Regions from separate parts of the Arthrobacter sp. StoSoilB20 genome, predicted to be linked through region 2. Evidence: riboswitches for the same ligand, from Rfam matches in the RefSeq annotation. Region 2 holds a riboswitch; each other region holds the start of a gene.

Region 1 (7,299 bases), 350 kb from region 2:
CAGCGCGGCACCAAGGCCGTCCAGGCTCGGGGCACCCCCGGTACCCATGATCAGGCGGGAGCCGAACCCGACGCCGTCGATCACCAGGGCGTCGGTACGGACCTCAGTATTTGTCGTAGTCATGGTTCAGCCTCCTTGGACTGCTGTTACAAGTTCGAGTTCGTCTCCGTCGGCGAGCGCCGTCGCGGCCCATTGACTGCGCGGTACCACCTCGGAATTGCGGGCGACGGCGATACCCAGCTTGCCGCCGTCGGCCGCCTGTCCGCTGTGGTCCAGGGCGCGGCCGGTGACAGCGGTGACCAAGGTGCTGACGGACGCGTCCTCCGGCACGGCGTGATCGGAACCGTTGAGTTTGATGTTCATGCTGCTTCCTTGTTCTCGGGATTAAGGCAACGCAGTGTCACTTATGGCCCACTGCGGAGGCTTCAAAGGGCCACAAGTGACCCCGGGTTGCACTGAAACGGTCGGGGCGGAAGGGGTCCCACCTGGGGTCTGATGAACCGTTGAACAACCCGCCCACGATTTTTGCGGCTACCGGTGTCAGGAGGACACCGTGCCGGAAGAAGCCCGTAGCGACCACCAGACCTTCAACGTCCCCGGTGGGGCCGGCCGCGCGTCCCAGCAACGGGGCGTTGTCCGGCGTTCCGGGGCGGGCCCGGGCTGTTGCTTCGAGCAGTTCGAGTTCGGCCACTGCGGGAGCCAGCACCTGGGCGTCCCGCAGCAACTGGTAGACGCCACCTGCGGAGACGGCATTGGAGGATGCTGAGAGCCCGTCCTCCCGCTGGGTAGCACCGATGACCACGGTGCCGTCGTCGCGGGGCACGATGTAAACGGGTACTCCGCGGACCATCCCCCGGACAGTGGAACTGAGCAGGGGGCGCAGGTGTCCGGGCACCCGGAGCCTGAGGATGTCGCCGTATACCGGCCGCACAGGGAGGGTCAGCCCGTCCGGAAGGCCCTCAAGCTCAGATGACCCCAGTCCGTTGGCCACTACGGTTTCTTTGGCCAGGACTGTGGCCCCGGACTCAAGTTCGGCTCCCGTGACACGACCGGATTGCCAGAGCAATCGTGTCGCCTTGGCCGCAACGGCAAACCCGTTCCCGGCGCCCTGGACCCAGGTGGAGTCGCCGGCTGCGTGGTCTGCCAACCCTGCGATGAGGCATGAGGCCAGCTTTCGGGGATCCACCTGGTGATCTGCGGGAATGTCGAAGGCACAGGAAATTTGCGGGCTCAGGAGCGGCTCGCGTTCGCGGGCCTCACGCAAGGTCAGGGGCTCAACCCCAAGACCGGCAGCAAGCTGGACCGTACGCAGATCTGCCAGCGCCTTCCGGTCCGCGGCATCGGCACCTACGGCCAGCGTCGGCGTCGTGCGGTATCCGGTGTCCCGTCCTCCGTGACCCAGGCTTGCGGCAAAGGAGGGCCACAGGCGGGACGATTCGAGCATCAGGTCCAGAAGGTCTTCCTCCTGGTAGTGCAACTCGCTTACCGGTGCCAACATTCCAGCGGCAGCATACGTGGCTCCCGTAGCGGGCGCGGGATCGATGACCACCACTGAGCGGCCCAGCCGGCGTGCTTGGTGGGCAATGCCGAGTCCGATCACGCCTGCGCCGATGACGGCCACGTCTGCCTGGAGTTGGGGATGGCCGGAATCTGCCATTCGTTTCCTTCCCTACGCCGGTACTAGCCGGATCAGGTCAAGCGGTCGGCGCTGAAGCCCTCTCAGCCGGACGGTCATATAACGAACGTCGCGGCTCCCGCAGTACGTGCCCAGTTTAGAGGAACTACGCTGGTTTCCATGACCCCGACTGACGCCCTCGCCACCGCCCGCCTATACCTGTGCACTGATGCCCGGAGACGGCAAGGCGATTTTGAAGACTTTGTGGACGCCGCTTTTGCCGGTGGGGTGGACATCATCCAGCTGCGCGACAAAACCCTGGAAGCTGCCGAAGAGTTGGAGCTCCTTGCCGTCCTGCGCGGAGTTGCCGAACGCCACGGACGGCTCTGGGCCGTCAACGACCGTGCCGATGTTGCCAGTGTTTCCGGGGCTCCCGTGTTCCATATCGGGCAAAAGGACCTGCCGTTGGGAGTGGCCAGGACATTGCTGCCGCAGCCGGTCACGATCGGCCTGTCCACCCACTCTCCCGAGCAAGTGAACGCGGCAATCGCAGCCTCGCCGGGCCAGGGTGGCCTGGACTATTTCTGTGTTGGTCCCCTCTGGGCAACACCTACCAAACCGGGCCGCGCAGCTGTGGGATTGGACTTGGTCACATATGCCGCAGAAGCAGGCAAACGGGCCGGGGAGACCACAGGCGGCGCCGTGAACCTGCCCTGGTTTGCCATCGGAGGGATTGATCTCAGCAACGTCGAACAGGTAGTGGCTGCCGGAGCCACCAGGATCGTTGTGGTCCGCGCCATCACCGAAGCGACGGATCCGACGACGGCCGCGAAGTCGCTGCTGGAGGCCTTGGACGCCGCCTGAGCCGGCCATTGCGCGGCGGGTGGTCCCGGAAGGCTGTCCACAAGCCCCTTGGCGAAGATTTGCTGCCGCCCACGGTGGTCCTACTAGGCTGAGTCGAAGTGAGTTGACTGTCCAGCCTGCCCGCAGGCCACGTGTCCTCCCCTCGCACCCACTCCCCCGAAGGATGATCCATGAGCAATCCGAGCTACCCTCCCGCGCCCGGGAACGGGAATGCTGCCCCGCCAGTTCCGCCCGCACCCGGTGCTTACGGCAACCAATACCAGGGCCAATACCAGGGCGGGCCGCAATCCACTTATCAGCCTGATCCGGCCTCCAGCCCTTACGGTGTTCCCGGCACGGGTGCTCCGGCAAAGTCCTTCATGGTCACCTGGATCCTGTCCTTGCTTCTGGGTGGCCTCGGTGTTGACCGTTTCTACCTGGGCAAGATCGGCACCGGCATTGCCAAGCTGCTCACGGCGGGTGGGCTCGGCATCTGGTCCATCGTGGACCTCATCATCACACTGACCGGCAACGCACGGGATAAGGAAGGCCGCCCGCTGCAGGGCTATCCGGAAAATAAGAAGAAGGCGTGGATCATCACGCTCGTCGTCTGGTTCGCCGGCCTGATTCTTGGAATCCTGTCCACAGTGTTGTCCCTGACCTTGGTGGCTGCCGCCGTCCAAGGACAGTCCACGCCCCTCCCCGCCGTCCCATCGGCCTCCCAAGAGGCACCGGTCCCGTCCCAGGGCGCTGCCACTGCCGGAAATTCCTTTGACATCACCGTCTCCAAGGGCAACGACGTCAAAGTCACAGTCCTTGACTCCGGATACACCACCGAGATTCCCGAAATGGCTTTTATGAAGCCTCTTAATGGAGGGTTCCTCCTGGTGGAGGTTTCCTGGGAGACCACCGCCGGATCAAGCTTCGCCACGTTCACCAATTTCGAAGCCTTCGACGCTGAGGGCAAGAAGGGCGACCGGATCCTGCTTGGCAGCGAAATGGGTGGCCTGAATTCCGGTGAGGTCGCCGCCGGAGACATCCAGCAGGGCGTCATTGCCTTCGACATCAAGAACGGCCCCACCACCGTGGTCATCAATAATGACGTTGGCGACAAAGCAGCCAGCTTCACCCTGACCCCGGCAGGCTAACCCCCTACCAGGCCAACAGCCGTGCCAAAAGCCCGTTGCCTCCTCGGAGCAACGGGCTTTTGCGTGCGGCGGCGAAGACTATCCGCTGGTTTCGGGCTACCCTGATTTTCGTGTCACATCATCGGATAGCGCCAAACGTAGACGACTCCTCGGACCAGCTTGCTGAAGCACTTGCGGCCCTAAGGACGGAGTTGGAACTCCCTTCTGCCTACCCGGCGGAGGCAGTGGCCGAGGCACAGCAGGCCGTGGAAACCCATGGGTTGCCGGAGCAGGATCTGCGGGACATTCCGTTTGTCACCATCGATCCCGCGACCTCCACTGACCTGGACCAGGCCCTGTTCATCGATCGCGCCGGAGAAGGCTACAAGGTCCTCTACGCCATTGCCGACGTGCCGTCCTTCGTGGTTCCAGGCGGTGCACTTGATGCCGAGACCCGGCACCGCGGACAGACGTTCTATGCGCCCGACGGCCGCATTCCCCTGCACCCGGAGGTCATCAGCGAAAATGCCGGCAGCCTGCTGGCCGGCCAGGATTGCGGTGCCTTCGTGTGGAACTTCGACCTCAACGCAACGGCCGAAGTCGTCTCCGTGGGCCTGTCCCGGGCTGCGGTCCGCAGCCGGGCCAAACTGAGCTACAAGGGCGCCCAACAGCAAATCGATGACAACACGGCCCCGCCTGTGTTGCAGCTCCTTAAAGAAGTGGGACTGAAACGGGTTGAACTGGAAAGGCAGCGTGGAGGCGCGAGCCTGAACATGCCGGAACAGGAAATCGTGCAGGCAACCGACGGCGGCGGGTACAGGATCGTCGCAGCTCCCTCCTTGCCGGTGGAGGACTGGAACGCCCAGATCTCCTTGATGACCGGCATGGCCGCCGCCCAACTGATGCTCGAAGGAAAAGTGGGCATCCTTCGCACAATGCCCGCCCCGGACGAACGTTCGCTGCAGCACTTCAAGCGGCAAACCACCGCCTTGGGCAAGCCGTGGGACGGCCACGTCACCTACGGCGAGTATTTGCGGACCCTTGATGCGTCCGACCCCCGGCAACTGGCCATCCTGCACTCTGCGGGAATGCTGTTCAGGGGTGCCGGTTACACGCCTTTCGACGGCGAAGTCCCTGACACCGTCATCCAGGCGGCCATTGGAGCTCCCTACGCCCACACAACAGCACCATTGCGGCGCCTCATCGACAGATTCGTCCTGGTGATCTGCGAGGCACTGAGCAACAACAGGGACATTCCAGGCTGGGCCCGTGAAGCCTTGCCCTCCTTGCCCGAGATCATGGCATCCTCGGACCAACTGGCGGGGCGGCTTGAGCGTGCAGCACTGGACACCGTGGAAGCGGCACTGGTAGCAAACCACGTTGGCCAGGAATTCGATGCCGTGGTGATTTCAGGTTCCAAGCCCGCCAACGGGAACAACGCCAACGGCAACGGGAATAACGCCAACGGCAGTAACGGCAACAGAACCAACGGCGGTGGCCCCTACGGAACTGTCCAGATCGCAGAACCCGCCGTCACGGCCCGCTGCGACGGCGAACTGGAATCCGGAACCAAGGTTCGCGTCCGCTTGGTCAAGGCCGATATTGCCAGCCGGGAAATCAGGTTCGAACTGATGCAGTAACGCGTTGGGACGGGCGATCCGGGCTTTATGGCTCCCAGAGGATAGACTGGAACTGTAGTAATGGATGCCCGGTCGTTGATTCAGTAGATTTTTTGAATTCAACAAGCCCGCCCCTACGCGATCTTGAGATGTACCAACTGGTCACCAGTGCCAGTACTTAGATAGCCCGCGATCGGCTTCCACTGGATTTGCTTGCGCGCCCGTTCGTGCTCCGGTACGGCTCCGCCGCCCCCGTTGAGCATGCAGCGCCAATGCCCAAATGAATAAGGAAACTCCCTGTGAGTGAATTGCACACCCATGAAGTCCTGACGGACTCCACCGGAACTGAAACCATCGAGCCCGAGGAAACGATCACCTCGGATGAGACGCCCCACGAGATCGAAGAGAAGTCGTTCGCGGACTACAACGTCCGTGCGGACATTGTAGAGTCACTGGCTGACGCCGGGATTACCCACCCCTTCCCCATCCAGGCCATGACCCTGCCGGTGGCCCTGAGCGGCCACGACATCATTGGCCAGGCCAAGACGGGTACCGGCAAGACGTTGGGCTTCGGCATTCCCGCCCTTCAGCGCGTAGTCGGCCGCGACGATGCGGGCTTTGAAAAGCTTGCCGTTCCGGGTGCACCCCAGGCCTTGGTCATCGTGCCCACGCGTGAACTCGCGGTGCAGGTAGCCAACGATCTCCAGACCGCCTCACGCAAGCGCAACGCCCGCATCGCCACCATCTATGGCGGCCGTGCCTACGAGCCCCAGGTCGATGCCCTGCAGAAGGGCGTCGAAATCGTTGTCGGCACCCCTGGCCGGTTGATCGATCTCTACAAGCAGAAGCACCTGAGCTTGAAGAACGTCAAGATGGTCATTCTTGACGAGGCCGACGAAATGCTGGACCTCGGCTTCCTCCCGGACGTCGAGACCCTGATTGCCGGTACTCCCGCCGTCCGGCAGACGCTGCTCTTCTCGGCGACGATGCCCGGCCCGGTCATCGCGATGGCTCGCCGCTACATGACGCAGCCCACCCACATCCGCGCCGCTGATCCCAACGACGAGGGCCTCACCAAACGGGACATCCGCCAGCTCATCTACCGTGCACACAGCATGGACAAGACTGAGGTCGTAGCCCGTATCCTCCAGGCCCGCGGACGCGGCCGGACCATCATCTTCACCAAGACCAAGCGCACCGCTGCCAAAGTTGCCGAGGAACTGGTTGACCGCGGTTTTGCTGCCGCAGCCATCCACGGCGACCTCGGCCAAGGTGCCCGCGAGCAAGCCCTCCGCGCTTTCCGCAACAACAAGGTGGACGTCCTGGTGGCCACAGACGTCGCAGCCCGCGGCATCGATGTCGATGACGTCACGCACGTCATCAACTACCAGTGCGTGGAAGACGAAAAGATCTACCTGCACCGTGTGGGACGTACCGGCCGCGCAGGCAACAAGGGCACCGCAGTGACGTTTGTCGACTGGGATGACATGCCTCGCTGGGGCCTGATCAACAAGGCCCTGGGGCTCAGCGTTCCCGAGCCGGTGGAAACCTACTCCTCCTCGCCGCACCTCTACTCCGACCTGGACATCCCGGAGGGCACCAAGGGCCGTTTGCCGCGCAATAAGCGTGTCCTCGCCGGCGTCGACGCGGAGGTCCTTGAAGACCTCGGCGAGACCGGCAAGAAGAACGCCGGCTCCGGTCGTTCGGGCCGCGACGGCGGACGTGACGGCAAGCGCGACGGCGGTCGTGACAGCGGCCGTGGACGGCAAGCCAGGAACAACGACCGTGTCTCCGGCGAGTCCAGTGACTCAAGCGAATCCAAGGGTGAGGGCGGACGCAACCGTACGCGCCGCCGTCGTACCTCCGACGCTGAAGCAGCCCCCGCAGCCGGCGCCTCGGAAAGCCGCACAGCTGCGACCGACGGGGCAGAAAAGCCTGCCCGGACGCGTCGTACGCGCACGCGCCGCCGCAACGGCGAAGTGGTTTCCGGTGAAACCGCAGCTGCCCAGTCCGGCAGCGCCGAGGCCTAAAAACCTCAATGACTGAAACTGTTTGGGCGCCGGACGGCGGCAATTTGGTGGTGCACGCGGACAAC
Region 2 (7,299 bases):
CGCGGCGCCGCTCGTCGACACCTTACATAGACTAAATTACTTGAAGCTTCAATTTATTCCTAACGGACTACAGAACCGCGAAGGACGATGTGCGAGAGGTTGGCGACGGTCTGCAGGTCCTGCCTCGGATCCTCCGAACACAGCACGACGTCGGCACTGGCCCCTTCGCTGATACCGTCCTCTCCCAGCCACGCCCGGGCACGCCACGCTGCAGCGTCCAGCACCGCCTCCGGCGGCAGGCCGGCGTCGTGCAGCTCTTTCATCTCATCGGCGATCCTGCCGTGCTTGATCACGCTGCCGGCGTCTGTGCCCGCGTAAATTTCCACTCCGGACTCAAAGGCTTCAAGCACCCGCTCGCGCCGCCGCTCCCACAGACGGACCATGTGGTCTGCATAGTGGGGAAACTTCGGCGCAGCCTGTGCGGCGATGTCGGGAAACGTGGCGATGTTGACCAGGGTGGGAACGATCGGCACCGACTGCTCCACCAAACGGGGAAGGTGCCGCGGAAGCAGGCCCGTTGCGTGCTCGATGCAATCGATGTTGGCGTCCAACATGTCATCGATCGTGTCCTCGGCAAAGCAATGGGCCGTCACCCTGGCACCCTCATCGTGGGCGGCGGAGATCGCATCCCTGACCACTGCGGCAGGGAATGAAGCAGCAAGATCTCCCACGCCGCGATCGATCCAGTCCCCTACCAGTTTCACCCAGCCATCGCCGTCGCGGGCTTCCTTCCGAACTGTCTCCACGAGGTCACCGGGATCAATTTCATGACCCAGGCCCCGGAGATAACGCCGGCTACGGGCAATGTGGCGGCCGGCCCGGATAAGGCGGGGCAAGTCCGCACGCTGCTGGACCCAGCGGGTGTCACTGGGTGATCCGGCGTCCCTGATCAGCAGCGTCCCGGCGTCGAGGTCAGCTTGGGCCTGGGCAAGAGTGGCCTGCTCGTCAACGGCGCCGCCCACGCCCAAACCGATATGGCAGTGGGCGTCAACAAAGCCGGGCAGGACCCAGCCATCCAGGACGCGGTCCGGCGCCTTCGCAGGGCGCACAAAGGTCAAAGTGCCGTCCACGGACCACATTCCGTGGCGTTCCTCGCTGCTTGAGACGAGCACGGGTCCGGAAAATTCGATGGTGGCCATGGGAAAAGCCTAGTCCGCAGCAGCGCCTTCGGAGCTGGGATGCTCATGTGACTGCGGGCCCGTTGGGAGCTGTGGTAGCTTCGTCTACGACCACACGGGAGCCCTTGCAGGGGCTGAGATCGGACTGAGGCAGTCTGCGACCGTTGAACCTGTCCGGGTAATGCCGGCGAAGGAAGTGAGCAGTCCATTGAGCACCACCAGTACACAGCACAGCCCTGCCCAAAACCCGTCCAGCACGGACGATATTCCATCCAGCACCGGAGCAATCACGCCGGAATCCGTGACCCAATCATTGAAATCCCACTCCCTTGCCTACCGTGAGGACCCGGAGAATGGAATCCGGGTTCCCGTGACGGAAATCGCCCTGGAACCCTCTCCCAACGGCGATGCCAACGAGCCGTTCCAGGTGTACCGCACGGCGGGACCGGGCAGCGATCCGGTGATGGGGCTGGAACCATTCCGGGCAGCCTGGATCGAACGCCGAGGCGACACCGAGGCCTATCGCGGACGGCAACGCAACCTGCTCGACGACGGCAGGTCTGCGGTTCGTCGCGGGGAAGCAACAGCGGAATGGAAGGGTGCCAAACCCGAGCCGCGACGCGCCGTCGAGGGTAAAACCGTGACACAGATGCACTATGCCAGGCAGGGAATGGTGACCCCGGAGATGCAGTTCGTCGCGTTGCGGGAGAACTGTGACGTTGAGCTGGTCCGCAGCGAGGTCGCAGCGGGCCGGGCAATCATTCCCAGCAACATCAACCATCCCGAGTCCGAGCCGATGATCATCGGCAAAGCCTTCCTTGTGAAGATCAACGCCAACATCGGCAACTCTGCCGTGACAAGCTCCATTGCCGAGGAAGTGGACAAGCTGCAGTGGGCCACTCAATGGGGCGCCGATACCGTCATGGACCTCTCCACCGGCGATGACATCCACACCACCCGTGAATGGATCATCCGCAACTCCCCTGTTCCGATCGGAACCGTCCCTATTTACCAGGCGCTGGAGAAGGTCAATGGCGAAGCCAACAAGCTGACGTGGGAGATTTTCCGTGACACGGTCATAGAACAATGCGAGCAGGGCGTGGACTACATGACCATCCACGCCGGGGTGCTGTTGCGCTACGTCCCGCTGACGGCCAACCGGGTCACGGGGATCGTCTCACGCGGCGGCTCCATCATGGCCGGCTGGTGCCTGGCGCACCATCAGGAAAACTTCCTCTACACGCATTTTGACGAGCTCTGCGAAATCTTCGCCCGATACGACGTCGCCTTCTCCCTGGGTGACGGCCTGCGTCCGGGCGCAACCGCCGACGCCAACGACGCCGCCCAGTTTGCCGAGCTGGACACCCTTGCCGAACTCACGCAGCGCGCATGGGAGTTCGATGTCCAGGTCATGGTGGAAGGACCGGGACACGTGCCGTTCCACTTGGTCAGGGAGAACGTGGAACGGCAGCAGGAACTGTGCAAAGGTGCCCCGTTCTACACGCTGGGGCCGCTGGTCACCGATGTCGCTCCTGGCTATGACCACATCACCTCGGCCATCGGAGCCACCGAGATCGCCCGGTACGGCACCGCCATGCTCTGCTACGTCACTCCCAAGGAGCATCTGGGCCTCCCGAACAAAGACGACGTCAAGACCGGCGTCATTACGTATAAGATCGCAGCCCATGCCGCGGACCTCGCGAAGGGACACCCCGGCGCCCATGAGCGCGACGATGCCCTGTCCAAGGCACGGTTCGAGTTCCGTTGGCGCGACCAGTTCGCCCTTTCGCTGGACCCCGTAACGGCTGAAGCCTTCCACGACGAAACGCTGCCGGCAGAACCGGCCAAGACAGCCCATTTCTGCTCCATGTGCGGCCCCAAGTTCTGCTCCATGCGCATCAGCCAGGACATTCGCGACGAATACGGATCGGCCAAGGCCCAGGAAGCGATCGCCGAAATGTACAGCGGGATGCGCGGCAAGAGCGAGGAATTCCTGGCCTCGGGCGGAAAGGTCTATTTGCCGGAACCTCAGGTACCGGGAAGCAAGGCCACCGTCAAGGCCGGCTCAGGAAGCCTGGATTGACAGGGCCCGTCCGACGTCGGCAACAAAGGAACGGATGATGTGATCTCCGTCCACTGAGTCCTGGGGCCGGTGTCCTCCCGCTGCGACGCGGCGGAGGGCGCCGGTTTCCTGGAGATAACCGGCAATTTCCTCATAAAGAGGCTCCCATCCACCCGTGAGGACCAGGGTGGGAACACCGGGCACAATGTGCAGCGGCGCTTCCCACGGCGGAGCCTGGAGCCTGAGCCTGCGGGCCGAACGCCGTGCTTCGGGAGAGTCCAATCCCCCGGTTTCGGCAGAGAACGCCCGGCGGTAATACTCACGCTGGTAATCGGCGTCGTTGAGCTGGTCCCGCACATCGAACAGCGGTTCCATGAGGGCACGGTGGGAAGCTGTGGCTGGGAGCTCGGCCGTCAGGGAAAGGCAAGCAGGCTCCACCAAGGCCAGCGAATGCACCAGGTCCGGACGTTCGATCGCTGCCAACATGGCAGAGATGGCACCTTGCTCGTGCGCCACCACATGGCCGCCCCTCGAATCCGCAAGGGCGTTGATGACAATGGCCACGTCCGCGGCAACGCTCGATTCCACGGGCTCGGCTACGGCGTCAAAGCCGTGCCGGCGCAGGAAAAGCGCGTCATAAGCCAGGGCCATGCCGTGCAGTTTCGGCCATGCAGCAGCACCGAAGCTGCCCAGGCCGTGAACGAAGACTACGCGCTGCTTATGCATTGGTTCAGCCTATTCCACGGCCCTGACATCCCAACTGCGGACGCGGTTGGGATGCCGGCCACGGCCTATTTGCCGAGGAACTTCTCGAAGCCCTTGGGAAGGTTGAGCGATGAGGGGTCGAAGTCGGCCGCACCCTGGCCAAAAGCTGCACCGGAGGGTGCCGCCGAGGCTGCGTTGGCGCGCTTGGCTTCGGCATCACGCAATTCCTGGGCAGCCTTGGCCGGGTTGCCGGAGCGGGCTTTCTTCTTGGGCGCGTTCTTGCCTCCCTTGCGGCCTCCGCCCGGACCTCCAAGGCCAGGCATTCCGGGCATTCCAGGCATGCCGCCACCCTGGGCCAGCTTCTTCATCATCTTCTGGGCCTGGGCAAAGCGCTCCAGCAAGCCGTTGACCTCGGAGACGTGGACGCCTGAACCCTTGGCAATACGGGCACGGCGTGAGCCGTTGATGATCTTGGGAGCAACACGCTCGTGCGGCGTCATGGACCGGACGATCGCCTCGACGCGGTCGATTTCCTTCTCATCGAAGTTCTCCAGCTGCTGGCGGATGTTCTGCGCACCCGGCATCATCATGAGCATCTTCTTCATGGAGCCCATGTTGCGGATCTGCTGCATCTGGGCGAGGAAGTCATCCAGGGTGAAGTCTTCCTGGTCGGCGAACTTCTTCGCCATCCGTGCGGCTTCATCCTTGTCCCAAGCCTTCTCGGCCTGTTCGATCAAGGTCAGAACGTCACCCATGTCCAGGATGCGCGAAGCCATCCGGTCGGGGTGGAAGAGCTCAAAGTCGTCCAGGCCTTCGCCCGTGGAGGCGAACATGACGGGCTTACCGGTGACGGACGCAACGGACAGCGCGGCGCCACCGCGGGCGTCGCCGTCGAGCTTGGAAAGCACAATGCCAGTGAAGTTGACGCCTTCATCGAACGCCATCGCCGTGTTGACAGCGTCCTGGCCGATCATGGAGTCGATCACGAAGAGAACTTCGTTGGGGATGATCGCCTGACGGATGCGGCGGGCCTGGTCCATCATTTCGGCATCGACGCCAAGGCGGCCGGCGGTGTCAACGATCACGACGTCGTGCAGCTTCTGGCGCGCTTCCTCAACACCGGCCTTCGCGACGGCGACGGGGTCACCGGCAGGGTGCTCCAGCTCGGAGGTGGCACCGGGATGGGGAGCGAACACGGGGACGCCCGCGCGTTGGCCAACCACTTGGAGCTGCGTGACGGCGTTGGGACGCTGGAGGTCGCAAGCGACCAGCATGGGGCTGTGGCCCTGGGCCTTGAGCCATTTGGACAGCTTACCGGCGAGGGTGGTCTTGCCTGCACCTTGAAGGCCGGCAAGCATGATGATGGTGGGTCCGGTCTTGGCCAGGCGGATGCGGCGGGTCTCACCACCGAGGATCTCCACGAGTTCCTCGTTGACGATCTTCACGATCTGCTGGCTCGGGTTCAGGGCACCCGAAACTTCGGCGCCCAGGGCACGCTCGCGAACGCGGCCGGTGAACTCACGGACCACGGACACTGCAACGTCCGCGTCCAGCAGGGCGCGGCGGATCTCCCGGACTGTGGCATCAACATCAGCCTCGGTGAGGCGCCCCTTGCCACGAAGGTTCTTGAAGGTTGCTGTCAACCGGTCAGAGAGTGAATTGAACACGCGCCGTGCACTTCTTTCGATGGTCTTCTAATGGCGGCCAATGCGGCACACCAGAGTCTTGACGATTGCCCCCAGCAAACATGTCTCAACCCAACAAATCTGAATCGACTAGGGGACTCGACTATCTAGGGTACCAAGTCGGACCTGCAAGATGGCATGCTGGCACAGTGACCAGTAAAACAACTGTAAAAACGTTGCTCATCCTCGGCGCGTCCGGGGACCTCACAGGCAGGCTTTTGCTGCCCGGCCTGGCCGGCCTGCTGGCCTCCGGCAGGGCCCCGGGATTGCGACTGGTGGGCGCGGGCTCGGATCCGTGGACTCCTGAACAGTGGCGGGAGCGGGTCAGCGGGGCTTTCGCAGCAGCCGCAGGCACGGCAAACGATGCCGGCCGCGGGGCACTGGAAACCGTGGCCGGCGCCACCGAGTACCACCAGCTTGATGTCACGGCGGACGGGCCCCTGGCGGAGCTCCTGGCGACCCTGGAGGGTCCCATCGCCATCTACTTCGCCCTGCCTCCGCACATCAGCCAGAAAGCGTGCGAGGTACTCCGCCGGGAACAAATCCCCGCCGGTACGCGCCTGGTGATGGAAAAACCGTTTGGTTCGGGTACCGAATCCGCGCACGAGTTGAACAAGACGCTGGCGGCCCTGGTCCCGGAGGACCACATCCACAGGGTTGACCACTTCCTGGGCAAAGCCACGGTGCTGAACATCCTGGGCCTTCGATTCGCCAACCGGTTCCTGGAGCCGGTGTGGAACCGCGAACACATCGAGAAAGTGGAGATCGTCTTCGACGAGGACCTGGCCCTGGAAGGACGTGCGCGCTACTACGACACCGCCGGCGCGCTCCGGGACATGATCCAGAGCCACCTCCTGCACATCATGGCCTTCCTGGCCATAGACGCACCCGCAACCATCGAGGAGCGGGACCTGCGCGACGCCGTGGCAACGGTCCTGCGGGCCAGCAGCATCAAGGCACCCTTCGCGGACACCACGCGGCGGGCGCGGTACACGGCCGGAACCCTTGGGGAACGAAGCGTGCCGGACTACGCTGCCGAGGACGGCGTGGATCCTGCCCGCAACACTGAAACCCTGGCTGAAGTCCGGGTGGAAATAGACAATTGGCGCTGGCAGGGGGTCCCTTTCATTCTCCGCTCCGGCAAGGCAATGGGACGCCGGCGCAAGGAGGCCGTCATCACCTTCCGCCCGGTGCCCCACCTGCCCCGGGGATTCTCCGGCGTGGACTCCCCCAACCAGCTGCGGATTGGATTCGGTCCCGACGTGCTCCAGCTGGACGTGGACGTCAACGGCCCCGGCGACATCTTCACACTGGACCGTGCCAGCCTTGTGACAGAACTCAATGCAGCCGGAATGTTGCCGTACGGGGAAGTGCTGGAAGGCATTCTCAACGGCGATCCCCTCCTGTCGGTCCGCGGGGATACGGCAGAGGACTGCTGGCGGATCATCGAGCCGGTTCTTCGCGCCTGGGAGGCCGGTGACGTCCCGTTGGAAGAGTACGACGCCGGCGGCGCGGGTCCGGCGGCCTGGCCCACCGCCGTCGTGGAGTAAAGCCGGGACAAAGAGAACAAAACAGCGGGCCGGGTACCTTGACTGGTACCCGGCCCGCTGTGTTCGGCTCAGGATCTTGTTCGCGAGGGACTTAGATTGCGGCCGCGCCGCGCTCCCCGGTCCTGACCCGGACTGCTTCGTAGACATCCACGGTCCAGACCTTGCCGTCACCGGCACGT
Region 3 (7,299 bases), 1.4 Mb from region 2:
TCAGCCGTGATGCATGGCTGGTTGCGGGACGCACCTTGGCGCCCGAACGCCGCTCCATCATCTTCGAGGTGGTGACCAGGCTGATTTTCCACTCGATGATCGTCTTCTCCATCTACCTCCTCCTCGCCGGCCACAACCTGCCCGGCGGCGGCTTTGCAGGCGGCCTCACGGCGGGCCTTGCCCTGACCATCAGGTACTTGGCAGGCGGCCGCTTCGAGTTGAGCGAGGCTGCGACAGTCAGTGCCGGCACCCTTTTGGGGACGGGACTTGCGACGGCGGCGGCCTCGGGCCTGGTGCCGCTGTTCCTTGGCGGACAGGTGTTCCAGAGCGCGATCATAGAGTTCTGGCTGCCGGTCTTCGGCGACGTCAAGTTCGTCACCTCCACGATCTTCGACATCGGCGTTTACATCGTGGTCGTCGGCTTGGCGCTCGACGTCCTCCGCAGCCTCGGTGCCGAAATCGACGAACACTTTGAGGGCAAGGGGGCGCCCCTTGCTGAGGAAGACGCCGCCGATCTTGCTGAAGAAGCCGCAGAATCCGCCGCTTCCGGGAAAGGTACCGCATGAGCATCAACCTGACCCTGCTGATCGTCATGGGCGTGCTGTATGCCTGCGGCATCTACCTGATCCTGGAGCGGAGCCTGACAAGGGTGCTGTTGGGTTTGATGTTGCTGGCCAACGCCACCAATATCCTGATCCTGACCACCGGCGGCTACGCGGGATTGGCGCCCCTGTTCACCAAGGAAACAGCCCCCGAAGCCTACAGCGATCCCCTCCCGCAAGCGTTGATCCTGACCTCGATCGTCATTTCCTTCGCTGTAACGGCGTTCATGCTGGGCATCATCTACCGCACGTGGGTCCTGGCGCGGCAGGACGAAATCCAGGATGACCTTGAGGACCGCCGCGTGGCCGAGACGCCGAGCTTCGATGCCGAGGATGACGCGATTGTGCCTTTGGAAACCTCGGAATTCGCCGTCACACCTACCACCTCCCACCACACCCACCCCGAAGCCACCGAGACTCCGAGCAAGGCACCCAACCAGGAAGGAGGCAGCGCGTGAACCTCGCAAACCTGTCGCCGCTAGCTGTCCTCCTGCCGATCCTGGGTGCCGCACTCGCGTTCCTGTTGATCCGGCACCACACTGCCCAGCGCGTGGTGAGCATCGGTATCCTCAGTGCCACATTGCTGCTCGAGTGCCTCCTGCTCGTCTCCGTATGGGACGGCGGTACAACCTCAGTCACGTTGGGAGGATGGCTGCCGCCATGGGGCGTGGTGCTGGTGGTGGACCAGTTCTCCTCGCTCATGCTGGTTGTATCCACCGTGGTGAGCCTTGCGGTGTTGATCTACGCCACCGGCCAAGGCATGGCCGACGGCGACCAGGAAGCCCCCGTCTCGATCTTCCACCCGACGTACCTGATCCTGGTGGCCGGAGTCTCCAACGCCTTCCTCACCGGCGATCTCTTCAACCTCTACGTGGGCTTCGAGATCCTCCTGACGGCGAGCTACGTGCTCATGACCCTCGGAGGCACCGGACCCCGCATCCGCGCGGGCGTCACCTACGTGGTGGTCTCAGTGGTCTCCTCCGTGCTGTTCCTCATCGCCATCGCCATGATTTACGGGGCCACCGGAACCATCACCATGGCGGACCTGGCCATCAAACTGGCCGAACTGGACCAGGGGACGCAAAACCTCCTGCACGTCATGCTCCTGGTTGCTTTCGGCATCAAGGCGGCTGTGTTCCCGCTGTCCTTCTGGCTCCCCGATTCCTACCCGACAGCGCCGGCGCCGGTTACCGCAGTGTTCGCCGGGTTGTTGACCAAGGTGGGCGTCTACGCCATGGTCCGCACGGAAACGTTGCTTTTCCCCGGGGACACACTGAATGTTCCACTCATGGTGGTGGCGTTACTGACCATGGTGGTGGGCATACTCGGCGCCCTGGCCCAAAGCGACATTAAACGTCTGTTGTCGTTCACTTTGGTCAGCCACATCGGATACATGGTGTTTGGCCTGGCCATGAGTTCCGTAGCCGGTCTGGGCGCCGCGGTCTTCTATGTGGCGCACCACATTACGGTGCAGACCAGCCTGTTCCTGGTCACCGGCCTCATAGAACGCAGGGGCGGCAGTTCCTCCATTGACCGGCTGGGTGGCCTGGCCAAACTCTCTCCGTTGCTTGCGCTGCTCTTCTTCATCCCGGCCATGAACCTCGCAGGCATCCCGCCGTTCTCAGGCTTCCTGGGAAAGCTGGGCCTCCTGCAGGCCGGGGTGGAGCTCGGAACACCACTGGCCATCACGCTGGTGGTTGGCGGCGTTGTCACCAGCCTCCTGACGTTGCTGGCAATCGCGCGTGTATGGAACAGGGCCTTCTGGCGCAAGCCCGAAGACGCCGAGTATCCGGACCCTGCGCTTCAGGCGCCGGGGAACGTGGGCGTCCTGCCGCGAACCATGGTGGGGTCGACGGCGGGACTGGTAGTTTTCGGTGTGGCGCTGACAGTCTTTGCTGGTCCGCTGTTCAAGGTTGCAGACGGCTCAGCTGGGATCATGCTGGACCGTTCGGCCTATATCCACTCGGTCCTGGGTGACTCGGTCGAGGTGCCCCCGCTAGCCCAGTCCGAGGAACCGCAGCCGGGCGGTGCCAAATGAGCCGTAAGCCCATTTCCTTCCGTACCGAACTCCCACTGCTCATCTGGTTGGTGATCGTCTGGGGTGCGCTGTGGCGGGATTTCAGCCCAGGCAACCTGTTGTTCGGTGCATTGGTCGCGGTCTTGGTGGCCAAGCTGTTCTACCTTCCACCAGTGGAACTGAGTGGCAGGTTCAACATCCTGCGCGCCGTTCCCTTTGCGCTGATGTTCCTCGCCAAAGTGGTGGCAGCGAGCTTCCTCGTGTTGTTCCTGGCTGTAGTCAAGGGACCCAAGGTGCGCAGCGCCGTCGTCGCTGTTCCCCTGCGAAGCCACTCGGACCTGATGGTGACCGCCACCGGGCACGTCATCTCGCTGATCCCGGGCTCGCTGGTGGTGGAAGTGGACCGGTCGACGTCCACCCTTTACCTGCACGCGCTGAACATTTACGAAGAAGCGGACATTGACAAGATCCGCCAGGAAGTCCAGACCATCGAGGCACGACTGATCCGGATCATGGGTACGGCCGAGGAAGTACAGGCGCTCAACGCTGAAGTACGTCCGGGAACCGAAGGGGCAACACGATGAAGGAAATCATCCTCGTGGTGACGGCAGTGATCCTCAGCCTGGCTGCCGCAGGTGCGATTGTGCGCATCGCTATTGGCCCGTCCCTGTTGGACCGCGTGTTGGCATCGGACGTTTTGCTGGCCATTCTGGGTGCTGCACTGGCGATCGACATGGCGTTGAACAGGCACCTCAACAACTTGATGCTGCTGGTAGCCCTAGCCGTGATCGGCTTCATCGGATCGGTGACCGTTGCGCGGTTCGTGGCGGAACGGAGGGAACAGAGCAATGAATCCTGACGCTACCGGCGTGGATGCCGTGATCGATGTTGTGACCGCTGTGTTCCTGGTGGTGGGCGCCTTGATGTCCTTGGGCGCCGCAATCGGCCTGCTCCGGTTCCCGGACCTCATGAGCCGCATGCACGCAGCCACCAAACCCCAGGTCCTCGGATTGTTCCTCATGCTTGCCGCGATCGGCCTGCAAATGCGGACGTGGTGGGTGTGGCCAGTACTGCTGGTGGCTTGGATCTTCCAACTGCTGACCGCACCTGTGTCCGCCCACATGGTGGGCCGCTCCGCCTACCGAACCAAGCACGGCCACCGCGAGATGCTCACCAAAGACGAACTCGAGGCCGTTGTGCAGCGGGCTGCCGCGGGACAAGAGCCCCGGAACGACCGCTAAAAGCTCCCAGCAAAACGCGGGGACGCTCTGTTCCCACTGGTGTTCATTCCATCAAGTGGAGGCAAAGCGACCCCGCGTAGTTGTCTGTAGTTGAGGGCTAGACGATGTCCTGCGACTTGGCGAAACGTGCAATGGCGCGCTGTGTGCCACGGCTGGCCAGCACCTGGATCAAGGTGCTGACGAAGGCCGAGATCAGCGCAAAGGTCAGCGCTGAACGCAAGGACGTTTCCATGTCGTCGTTGCCCAGGGGTGGTTTGTTGCCTGTGGCCTTTTCCCACCCTTTGTTGACGAGTTTGGTGCCGACGAAGCCTGCTCCGAGGCTCACTCCGGTACCCAGCAGCTTGAAGAAGAGGTTCATGGCTCCAGCCTAGTCGTCCGGGGCCGAGCCAAGTGTCAGCGGCGGCTTTCCCGCTCTTTCAGGAACGCTGCCAAGGACCCCACTGGGGCCAACACCGGAACGACGGCGTGGTCTGCTGACCACACAGCGTCCACGGTTTCAAAGCCGGCGATTTCCTTGAGCAGGTAATAAGTAGGCGGCATCAACTTCAGTGTCCCGGCCGCTTCCGCGTCCAGGATTCCGGCGACCGGCATCCACAAAGATTGCCAGGCCTCGGTGGTTTGATGCTGGGGCGCGGCCCCTGGATGTGGTTTGGCGACGTAGAAGTAAGTGTCAAAGCGCTTGGGCATGTCCGTGGGAGTAATCCAGTTGGCCCAGGGGCGGAGGTCTTCGGCACTGATCCTGAGGCCGGACTCCTCCTGGACCTCCCGGATTGCGGCGGTCAGGACCGTGCCGGCATTGGTTTCGGCCTGCGCGGAACCGGTGTGGAGGCCGGCGTCGGTGCTGGCGCCGCGACTGGGGCTTGGGCTGAGGCGTGATTCAGGGCCGGGGCCTGATCCGGTTCCGATGGAGCTGGAGCGCCAAGCGGCGGCGTGGCGTTGAAGCAGTTCCGCCGGGTAATCCCATCCTGACTCGTCTGCAACATCCACCCGACCTCCCGGGAAGACCACCATTCCGGCGGCGAAGTCCATGGTGCTGACCCTGTGCTGGACAAAGGCTTCGAGCCCGCCTGGGGCATCGCGAAGAAGGATGACACTGGCAGCAAGCCGGGGTTCCGACGGGGTGTCCTCGCCGGCAGGGTGATTCTGAGTGGGTAGGTCCGTCATGAAATGTGCCCCTTTGCCGCGGTGGATTCTGCTGATTCATTCTCTCAGGTCGGGTTGTGGGGCCTGTTGTGCGGGGTTTGGGGTGGGGGATGGGTGTGGAGCGGGCCTGGCAATGTGGGTGGGGTTTGTTGTGGGGCCTGTTGTGCAGGGTTTGGGGTGGGGTATGGGTGTAGAGCGGGCCTGGCAACGTGGGTGGGTTTGTTGTGGGGCCTGTTGTGCAGGGTTTGGGGTTGGGGATCGGTGTGGAGTGGGCCTCGCAACGCACACGCCGGCGCCAACCCGCACACGCCCGCGCCAACACGCCCGCCCCCCGGCCCAGCCAGCCAGCCCGATTGTGACCGCATGCCGGCAACACATCAGCGCCCGCGAAACCCACAGGTGTAAACTGAACCCGCCCATCAGGGCAGATTTGATAACGACAGGGGAGCGCCGCCGTCGGAGCCTGCAGAGATGCGGGAGACGCGAGGGCGCTGAGAGTGCGGACAGCCGCAGACCCTCGAACCTGATCCGGTTAGTACCGGCGCAAGGGAGTCGAGCTTCTCAGAGTGTCCGGATCCAGGCGGCGCAAGCCACACCCGGGATCCGGGGAGCACTTTCCCCTCCTGTAACCTCAGGAGGCAGAAAATGACCACGGTAAACGTGAAGAAGACCAGTTATAACTGGCGTGTTGTAGACATTGTTGTGGCGGCTTTGATCGCCATCGCGGGCGGCGTGATTTTCTGGGCTTGGTCCCAGGGTGCCGCACTGGTATCCATCCCCCTGAACGCAACCTACCCGCCGCTTACCGGCCTCATCGCCGGCGGTTGGATGATCCCCGCCGTGCTCGGCATGCTGATCATCCGCAAGCCTGGCGCCGCGTTGTTCTGCGAGGCCATCGCTGCCACAGGCGAACTCATCATGGGTTCGCAGTACGGCACCACGGTGCTGATCTCCGGCATCCTGCAGGGCCTGGGCGCCGAGCTCATCTTCGCGGCCTTCCGGTACAAGAAGTTCAACCTGCCCGCCGCCCTCCTCGCCGGTGCCGGTGCCGGGCTCTTCTGCGGCCTGAACGACTCCTTCCTCCCGTGGGGCTGGAACATCGCCTACGAAGCCATCGACAAGCTCACCTACATCACGTTCACCACGATCTCTGGCGCTGTGATCGCAGGCGGACTGTCCTGGATCGCCACCCGCGGCTTGGCAAAGACCGGCGTCCTGAGTTCGTTCGCCTCCCGCAAGGCCGCTTCGGAGCCAGTTTTCAACTGATGCGCGCCACCAACAGCGGCGCGGTGAGGCCGGCCGCCATCTCCGCCGAGGGCTGGGGCTGGCGGCATGCCGGCCGGGCCGCCCCCGCAATTGAGGGCCTGGATCTCCGGATTGAGCCGGGGGAGCGGGTCCTGTTGCTGGGGCCCTCGGGCGCCGGTAAATCGACGCTCCTGCATGCCCTTGCTGGGGTCCTGGGCGACGAGGAAGACGACTCGGATGAAACCGGCTCGCTGCTGATCGACGGCGTTGCGCCCCGCGGGCAGCGTGGCCGCGCCGGATTGATGCAGCAGGACCCGGAAACGCAGGTGGTCCTCTCCCGCGTGGGCGATGACGTGGCCTTCGGCGCAGAAAACCTTGCCGTTCCGCGCGAGGAGATCTGGTCCCGTGTCCATGAAGCGCTCGACGACGTGGGGTTGCGAACCGCTGCCGGCGGCGGTTTGGCGTTGGACCACCCGACGGCGGCACTCTCCGGTGGCCAGAAGCAGCGCCTTGCACTGGCAGGCATTTTGGCGATGCGGCCCGGTTTGATCCTTTTGGACGAGCCCACGGCCAACCTGGACCCGGCAGGGGTGCTGGAGGTCCGCGACGCGGTCAAGCGCAGCCTGGACAAGACCGGAGCGACCATGGTGGTGGTGGAACACCGCGTGTCCGTGTGGAAGGACCTGGTGGACCGGATCGTGGTCCTGGCGCCAGGGTCGGGCGCGGCTGCGGCGGCAATCCGTGGCTCAGCCACAGCCACAGCCGGGGTGCTCCTGGACGGACCCCCGGATCAGGTCCTGTCCGAGGCCCGCACCATGCTGATGGCGGCCGGCGTATGGGTGCCGGGGTACGTTCCGGCAACCCGGACGCGGCACAACCAGCCCGAAACCGCACAACTGCTCCTGGCAGCACAGGACCTTTCAGTTTCCAGGGAAAAAGCCCGGCGCAAGGGTTTCAGGACCATCCCGCCTGTGCCGGTGCAGACGGGGATCACCGCACAGGTCCGGGCTGGCCAGGCGTTGACCATCACCGGCCCGAACGGGGCCGGCAA

Evidence for each region. A riboswitch is a leader RNA that binds a small molecule or an ion and turns the genes downstream of it on or off. The one in region 2 is predicted to bind thiamine pyrophosphate.
Region 1: another riboswitch for thiamine pyrophosphate. It lies ahead of thiO (glycine oxidase ThiO); the one in region 2 lies ahead of thiC (phosphomethylpyrimidine synthase ThiC).
Region 3: another riboswitch for thiamine pyrophosphate. It lies ahead of LDN85_RS19295 (ECF transporter S component); the one in region 2 lies ahead of thiC (phosphomethylpyrimidine synthase ThiC).

The regions. Positions count from the first base shown of each region.
Region 1 is NZ_AP024651.1:3,214,722-3,222,020, forward strand. Features, by position in the region: gene LDN85_RS14510 (thiazole synthase) at 1-123, opposite strand, end outside; gene thiS (sulfur carrier protein ThiS) at 127-363, opposite strand; gene thiO (glycine oxidase ThiO) at 401-1,657, opposite strand; TPP riboswitch at 1,650-1,768, opposite strand; gene thiE (thiamine phosphate synthase) at 1,796-2,479, shown strand; gene LDN85_RS14530 (TM2 domain-containing protein) at 2,650-3,606, shown strand; gene LDN85_RS14535 (RNB domain-containing ribonuclease) at 3,717-5,225, shown strand; gene LDN85_RS14540 (DEAD/DEAH box helicase) at 5,504-7,234, shown strand; gene LDN85_RS14545 (site-specific DNA-methyltransferase) at 7,243-7,299, shown strand, end outside.
Region 2 is NZ_AP024651.1:2,863,681-2,870,979, forward strand. Features, by position in the region: gene LDN85_RS12975 (amidohydrolase family protein) at 60-1,139, opposite strand; TPP riboswitch at 1,224-1,331, shown strand; gene thiC (phosphomethylpyrimidine synthase ThiC) at 1,327-3,201, shown strand; gene LDN85_RS12985 (alpha/beta hydrolase) at 3,184-3,906, opposite strand; gene ffh (signal recognition particle protein) at 3,972-5,552, opposite strand; gene LDN85_RS12995 (glucose-6-phosphate dehydrogenase) at 5,720-7,120, shown strand; gene LDN85_RS13000 (P-II family nitrogen regulator) at 7,212-7,299, opposite strand, start outside.
Region 3 is NZ_AP024651.1:4,238,769-4,246,067, reverse strand. Features, by position in the region: gene LDN85_RS19335 (Na+/H+ antiporter subunit A) at 1-566, shown strand, start outside; gene LDN85_RS19330 (Na(+)/H(+) antiporter subunit C) at 563-1,060, shown strand; gene LDN85_RS19325 (Na+/H+ antiporter subunit D) at 1,057-2,640, shown strand; gene LDN85_RS19320 (Na+/H+ antiporter subunit E) at 2,637-3,203, shown strand; gene LDN85_RS19315 (monovalent cation/H+ antiporter complex subunit F) at 3,200-3,478, shown strand; gene mnhG (monovalent cation/H(+) antiporter subunit G) at 3,468-3,860, shown strand; gene LDN85_RS19305 (DUF4235 domain-containing protein) at 3,958-4,218, opposite strand; gene LDN85_RS19300 (NUDIX hydrolase) at 4,254-5,024, opposite strand; TPP riboswitch at 5,435-5,571, shown strand; gene LDN85_RS19295 (ECF transporter S component) at 5,649-6,269, shown strand; gene LDN85_RS19290 (ABC transporter ATP-binding protein) at 6,269-7,299, shown strand, end outside.